DNA from 3 places in the Metabacillus sp. KH_069 genome. Region 3 is predicted to be linked to each of the others. Evidence: riboswitches for the same ligand, from Rfam matches in the RefSeq annotation. Region 3 holds a riboswitch; each other region holds the start of a gene.

Region 1 (2,267 bases), 1.9 Mb from region 3:
AGGTAGCTTTCATTGGGGCCAATCAGATGACACTTCCAGTAACGCGCGAGTTAAACCCGAAGATGTATGATACAACGGTGTATCATACTCATATCGATAAAAATGAACAGCAGATCGCTGAATCACTTTTTCAGATTGAAGACCTTGAAGATTATTCGATTGAAACGCTTCAGTCAAAAGGTGTTTTCAGTGCAGATATCCTGATTGCCGCTACAGGAGATGAAGATGCGAATGCGGAAATCTCCTTATTTGCGAAAGAGCTTGAAGTTGACCGGGTGATAGCAAGCATTTCGTCACCATTATTGGATGAACAGCTTAGAGCAAAGGGAATCGATGTCTTCTCTGTCCTGTTATCTACAAAAACTCTGCTCAGAGCTCTTATTGAAGCTCCTGGCATCATGAAAATTCTGACTCATAATGATTCGGCGCTGTACCAGATAAAAATGAACAACAGACGCTACGATGGCATGGTGCTTCGCAGCTTTCCCTTTACAGGCGACGTTATTTTTGTCCGTATTTTCAGGGAAAATGAATCGATTGTGCCGCATGGAGATACAGAGCTGAAACGCGGAGATCTGCTGATTCTGACTGGATCAGCTGAATATGTGGATGAGCTCAGACAAGAACTTGAATTCCATAAAAGCTGAAAGTTTTGACTTGAAAGTTTCTTTCAGCATGATATGATGTACATGTAAATATTTCTAAAATCATATATGAACTACCGCTAGGGGAGCCCTGTTAGAAGGGCTGAGATTGAAGTTTGCCTTCAAGACCCTCAGAACCTGATCTGGCTAAAACCAGCGTAGGGAAGTGGTGTAAAGGTCTATTCATACACCACTTTTCTATGCGAAAAGTGGTTTTTTGCTGTTTTCGCACCTAAAAAATGAGGAGGAACAAAACATGTCATTTTCAAAAGAATGCCGGGAGTATGCAAATAAATGGTGGGAAGGAAGCTTTGAACATCCTTTCGTAAAAGGAATTGGCGATGGCACCCTTTCAAAAGATAAATTTAAATATTATGTGATGCAGGATTCATATTACTTAACGCATTTTGCAAAAGTGCAGGCTTTTGCAGGGGCGATGGCGCCTGATTTGCATACTACTTACCGGATGTCCGTTCATTCCCAGGGAACGTACGAGGCAGAGCTCTCTCTGCATCAGCAATTTTCTGTCCTGCTTGGCATTACAGACAGGGAAAGGGAAGAATTTAAGCCATCTCCAACTGCGTATGCTTACACCTCCCATATGTACCGTTCCGTTGCGACGGGAAATCTTGGAGAAATCATCGCCGCATTACTTCCTTGTTACTGGCTCTATTATGAAGTCGGGGAGCATCTGAAAGATTGCAAACCAGGTGATGATGTTTATGAAAAATGGATCGCGACTTATCACGGTGAATGGTTTAAAGAGCTGGTTCTTGAACAGATTGCACGATTTGACGAGCTTGCTCTGCATGCAAGCGATCACGAGAGACAAATGATGAAAGAAAACTTCCTCATCAGTTCAATATATGAATATCGCTTCTGGGACATGGCGGAAAAAATGGAAGTGTGGGATGAGTCAGAAACCGTGCTGATGCAAAAGTGAAATTACATCTTGTGACAGACGGCCGTCGCAATATATCAGAGCTCATAAAAATCATCACAGACATACATACAGCTGCAGATGCCATTCATATTAGAGAAAAGAATAAATCGGCCGGGGAACTGATAGAGCTGGTTGAAGCTCTCCATCAAAATGGGGTGCCGAAATCAAAGCTTGTCATGAATGACCGGGTGGACGCCGCTGTTCTTTCTGGTTTGCATCAGGTTCAGCTCCCATCGCACAGCTTTGATGTGAAAATGGTGAAACAGAGGTTTCCGCACCTTGTCGCAGGCTGTTCTGTCCACACTGCTGCTGAAGCAATATATTGTGCTGAAAATGGGGCAGACCGGCTCCTATTCGGCCATGTATTTCAGACATCATCCAAAGAAGGTCTAAAAGCAAGAGGGATTGGCGCATTAAAAGAAATAGCGGAATCTGTCAGCATTCCTGTCATTGCAATTGGAGGAATCATTCCCGCTGTCATTCCGGAAATAAGAGATTTAAAGATTGAAGGAGCAGCCGTGATGTCCTACGTTTTTTCATCAAATCATCCTTATCATGCTGCATGTGAGATTGCAGAACAATTAAAAGGGGGAATGGGCGATTGAAACCTTTTTTTGATGCCGGTATTATCGGCGGAGGCGTCATCGGGCTTGCCTCTGCCTATTTTTTAGCGAAAGCAG
Region 2 (2,267 bases), 340 kb from region 3:
ATATGGCTACTCTTCCTTCAAATAGATTAGATACAACCTTATCCGGACGCTCAGTACTTAAAATTTGCGGAAACAGAGAATATGGTGAATCCTCAATCGATTCTTCTATAATTCCGGGTGTATCAACAGCATCAATTTTTATAGACTTTAATCTCGTGAGAACTTTCTCAATTAATTCTTTGTTTGTTAGATGGTTTATATAAAGAACCGCTACCCTTGTTCTTGATATGTTTCCAATCTCCAAGTATTTCACAACTAGACTTCCATCTAATATTCTTTGTCTGATTAAGTTGAGATTTATATCCATATTCTCCGTAAAACCTTCATGAGATCCGCGGACAACCTTTTCATTTTGAGGCTGTTCAACAGATCTTGCCTTATTGAGCGCAGAATCAATGGCATAAATGCAATCCAAATCTTCTATCAGAAATAAACATGCACCCTTACAAAGAAAATGAATGGCTTCATGAATATCCTTCGTTTTCAAAATCGAGGCAATTGCAACAACATCCTCAACCTCTCCCGACTCTGCTTGCTGCAAGGGTCCTAAAATATCCTGATTGATTTTTTCAGACATCATAAGCGGCACAAAATAAAGCAATAACCCTTGCTTCCCTTTGAACATAACCTTTCTTTGGCCTAAATCATCCGTATGATCCAGGTGAGTCAGGATTTTTGCGATATTCACATTAAAATGGGAAGAAACAGGTATGTTGGTATCTTTGGGAGGTGCCGTATTCATAGGCTGCTGTGGCGTTTGCTTTGATTGTTTTTTTTTCTTGAATAAAGAAAACATAGACTCACCCCTCCACTAGAATCTTTATTAGTTTCTTAGTATGTTGGTAAAAGTATGCATCCGAATATTTTAGAAAGAAAAGCGCAAGCGCCCGTTTGGCGCTGGCATGTCAGATAAGGGTCCGAGGAGCCTGAGCGATTCCGCTCGCCATCGAAGCGCAAATTTTTATACTTTCTTATCTCAGTCTGTAATCAGGTACAAGGAACCACAACCTTGTACCTGGATTATTTTCAACATTTTTAATTGTGAAAATAATCACTTGCAGCCTGCTGCTTTTCCTGCTATATTGCTAACAAATGAATATTTTATTCATTCTGCTGGGGGAGTCCATGATGCTGGACTGAGAAAAGAACGAGAGTCTTTGACCCTTTGAACCTGATCTGGATGATACCAGCGTAGGGAAGCGGTGTGGCGTAGGCCGTTCTTTTTGGCTTTTTACACATACTGTTCCAAGGGTTCTGTTCATTAACAGAACCCTTTTTCTATTCTTTCGCGGGTGCAGATCAAAACTCTACTAAACGATATGAGGAGGAGTTAAGATTGGATTTCGCATTTACTAAACCGTTTGAGGGCAGCAAAAAGAGGTACAAAACAGGATCAAGAGAGGACATTTGTGTTCCTTTTAGGGAAATTGAACTCGCGCAAAATCATGAGCCTGTGCTTGTTTATGATACGAGCGGTCCATACACAGATTCAGCAGCTGCCATTAATATTAAAAAAGGATTGCCTGAAGTAAGAAGAAGCTGGATTTTTGATCGGGGGGATGTTGAAGTATATTCAGGGCGCAGCGTAAAGCCTGAGGATAACGGCCGCCAAGAGAATGTCACTCCACATGGAAACGTCTTTACTGGTGACAGAAACGTACTCCGGGCAAAAAAGAATGCTAATGTCACTCAGCTTCATTACGCCAGAAAAGGGATCATTACACCGGAGATGGAGTACATAGCCATTCGTGAAAACATGGACCATGAATTCATTAGAAGTGAAGTCGCGGCCGGCAGAGCCATCATTCCGGCAAACATCAACCATAGAGAAAGTGAGCCGATGATCATCGGCAAACATTTCCATGTCAAAATCAATGCCAATATAGGCAACTCAGCCGTCACTTCATCCATTGAAGAAGAAGTGGAAAAAATGACATGGGCGATTAAATGGGGGGCTGATACCATCATGGATTTATCGACTGGCAAAGATATTCACACCACCAGAGAATGGATCATCAGAAATTCTCCAGTACCTGTTGGCACAGTTCCCATCTATCAGGCGCTTGAAAAAGTGAATGGCATTGCTGAGGATTTGACCTGGGAAGTTTATAGAGATACCTTAATCGAACAGGCAGAACAAGGGGTCGATTATTTTACTATTCATGCTGGTGTATTGCTGCGGTACATTCCTTTAACCATTAAAAGAACAACCGGAATTGTATCACGAGGAGGATCCATTCTCGCTGGCTGGTGTTTAGCCCATCACG
Region 3 (2,267 bases):
TTTAGGAAAAATACCGAACCCAAACCAGATGATAAGCAGTGGAGCAAGCGCGATTATGGGAATGGTCTGCGAAAGAACAAGCAGCGGTTCAACAGATTTTCGAACCCACTCTGACATGTCTATCAAAATAGCAATCAATACTCCCGCGGCTATTGCGATCAATAATCCAAGCACTGCTTCCGCCAGGGTCTGCAGGATATGGACGCCTATCGTCCCTCTCATTTCTGCAAGCGTGATGAAAATATCAGTCGGGCGCGGCAGAATCCATTTTTCCACTTTAGTGACGATGACAGCCAATTCCCATAAAAAGAAGAACGACAGCAGCACAATACCAGGAAGCGCAATCCCTGAAAGGGTGTTAACGGTATTTCTTAAGTTTTTCATCCATTGTGACCCCTTCTTTTGGACGGTAATGAATTTTCATGTGAGTCATTACCTCAGTCGCACCGGCTGAAATGCAGGCATCCTGCGCTTGCTTGACAATTTCAATCAGTCTATCAAGCTCTCCCTCCATTACCGTCTCCATTGCACCAACCTCATATTTCACTCCGGATTGCTGGACAACCTCGATGGCTTTGTCGACAATTTCATATGTATTCCCCTCTGATGATTTAGGCAGCACCTGAAATGCTAGATTTACACTGGACATTCTTTTTCCTCCTTAAATTTTTTTCATATATGAACAGCTGACCGAACGACAAAAAAGGCTGCCACTGGGGCAGCCTTAACGCATTCGCAAAGTTATGGAAAAATAACGCATCTTCCGCATTCCCTCCGCTGGCATTACCCAGATCAGGTTAAAGGGTCGATACAAGAATCAGTATCCTCTCAGCCAAGTTCACTCAGCTCCCCTGCATATATTGAATTCATGGAAACTATAGCAAGATTCCTGAAAATTGTAAAGATATAAGAAAGGGCTTTCCAAACTTTTCTGAAAAAAATCTCAATATATCCTTGTCGAATTTTGCAACTTCCTGTATAGTAGTGTCTAAATCATATATTGCATTTGACCACTTGGGGAGCCATTCGGCTGAGAGTGAACATTCTGTTCAGACCCGTTGAACCTGTATAGTTAAAGCTTACGTAGGGATGTGGCGATGGATTCAAGTGATAACCCAACCAAAGCAGTGCGTGGAAACCATCCGACATTCCCCGCATTGCTTTTTATTATGGAAAAAAACAGCCCCGGTCGAATGCCGAAAAGGGGAAAAGCTATGCAGACAAATACACGTCTTGTTTTCTTAGTAGAGGCAGCAATCCTTGGAGCGATTGCATTTCTGCTTGATTTAGCAACAAGTTTCATTGGCAAAATGCCGCAGGGCGGGTCGATCTCGCTTGCGATGATTCCAGTTCTGATCATGGGTTTTCGCCACGGTTTAAAAGGCGGACTGCTTACAGGGTTTTTACTTGGCGTTTTGCAGACGATTATGGGCTACACTACAATCGTGCATCCGGTACAGGGTTTTCTTGACTATTTTGTCGCATTTACCGTCGTGGGTGCCGGAGGAGTATTTTATAAGCAAGTCCAAAGCTCTTTGAACCCGCTAAACAAAAAACGGTTAATTACTTATGTAGTGGCGGCAGCTTTTCTCGGAAGCTTTCTGAGATTTGCAGCACATACACTTGCAGGAGCTGTATTCTTTGCAGAATTTGCAGGAGATCAGCCCGTTCTGCTGTATTCAGCCGGCTATAATGCATCGTACATGGTGCCGACATTTGTCATTTGCTCCATTATCTTAGTATTGATGCTGACAACTTCTAAATCTCTTGTCTTAAAAAGAAAATAGATTCTGGCAAAAGCACCGATTTTTTCTCGGTGCTTTTTTTGTCATAATCTCTCATTCGTCTGCATGTACTAGTAGTAATAGATTTCTTATGGAGGGCAAACGATGAATCTATCTTACTCATTCATGCTGCTGACCTTTTTATTGTCGATTATTCATTTTCTATATGGTTACTTTGAAGCTATCAGGATCAGCAACGAAGAAGATTTAGTCAGCGGCTGGTCTGTCATTTTCTCTTTTCCGCTTGCCTTTGTATTCGCATATTTTGCTGCGGTGTTTCATCAGCAGATTTTACCGCACTAAAAAGAAACGCGACAATGTCACGTTTCTTTTTTCATTTCCTCTATTAAACTTTCTATGTATGGATTCAATTTCTCAAATGAGTACCCAGCTCTTTCAGCCTTCGACACATCCAGTGTCCAATCACCTGCTAATCCATAAGGCGAGGCATTCTCTTTCGTAATATCGCTTGTCACCATCGCC

Evidence for each region. A riboswitch is a leader RNA that binds a small molecule or an ion and turns the genes downstream of it on or off. The one in region 3 is predicted to bind thiamine pyrophosphate.
Region 1: another riboswitch for thiamine pyrophosphate. It lies ahead of tenA (thiaminase II); the one in region 3 lies ahead of thiT (energy-coupled thiamine transporter ThiT).
Region 2: another riboswitch for thiamine pyrophosphate. It lies ahead of thiC (phosphomethylpyrimidine synthase ThiC); the one in region 3 lies ahead of thiT (energy-coupled thiamine transporter ThiT).

The regions. Positions count from the first base shown of each region.
Region 1 is NZ_CM174460.1:1,057,307-1,059,573, forward strand. Features, by position in the region: gene AC3ISE_RS05270 (monovalent cation:proton antiporter family protein) at 1-647, shown strand, start outside; TPP riboswitch at 717-826, shown strand; gene tenA (thiaminase II) at 901-1,587, shown strand; gene tenI (thiazole tautomerase TenI) at 1,584-2,192, shown strand; gene thiO (glycine oxidase ThiO) at 2,189-2,267, shown strand, end outside.
Region 2 is NZ_CM174460.1:3,894,730-3,896,996, forward strand. Features, by position in the region: gene AC3ISE_RS19645 (spore germination protein) at 1-796, opposite strand, end outside; TPP riboswitch at 1,106-1,215, shown strand; gene thiC (phosphomethylpyrimidine synthase ThiC) at 1,337-2,267, shown strand, end outside.
Region 3 is NZ_CM174460.1:3,553,409-3,555,675, forward strand. Features, by position in the region: gene AC3ISE_RS17955 (ABC transporter permease) at 1-384, opposite strand, end outside; gene AC3ISE_RS17960 (MTH1187 family thiamine-binding protein) at 359-649, opposite strand; TPP riboswitch at 751-863, opposite strand; TPP riboswitch at 1,006-1,107, shown strand; gene thiT (energy-coupled thiamine transporter ThiT) at 1,215-1,787, shown strand; gene AC3ISE_RS17970 (hypothetical protein) at 1,890-2,087, shown strand; gene AC3ISE_RS17975 (NAD-dependent epimerase/dehydratase family protein) at 2,105-2,267, opposite strand, start outside.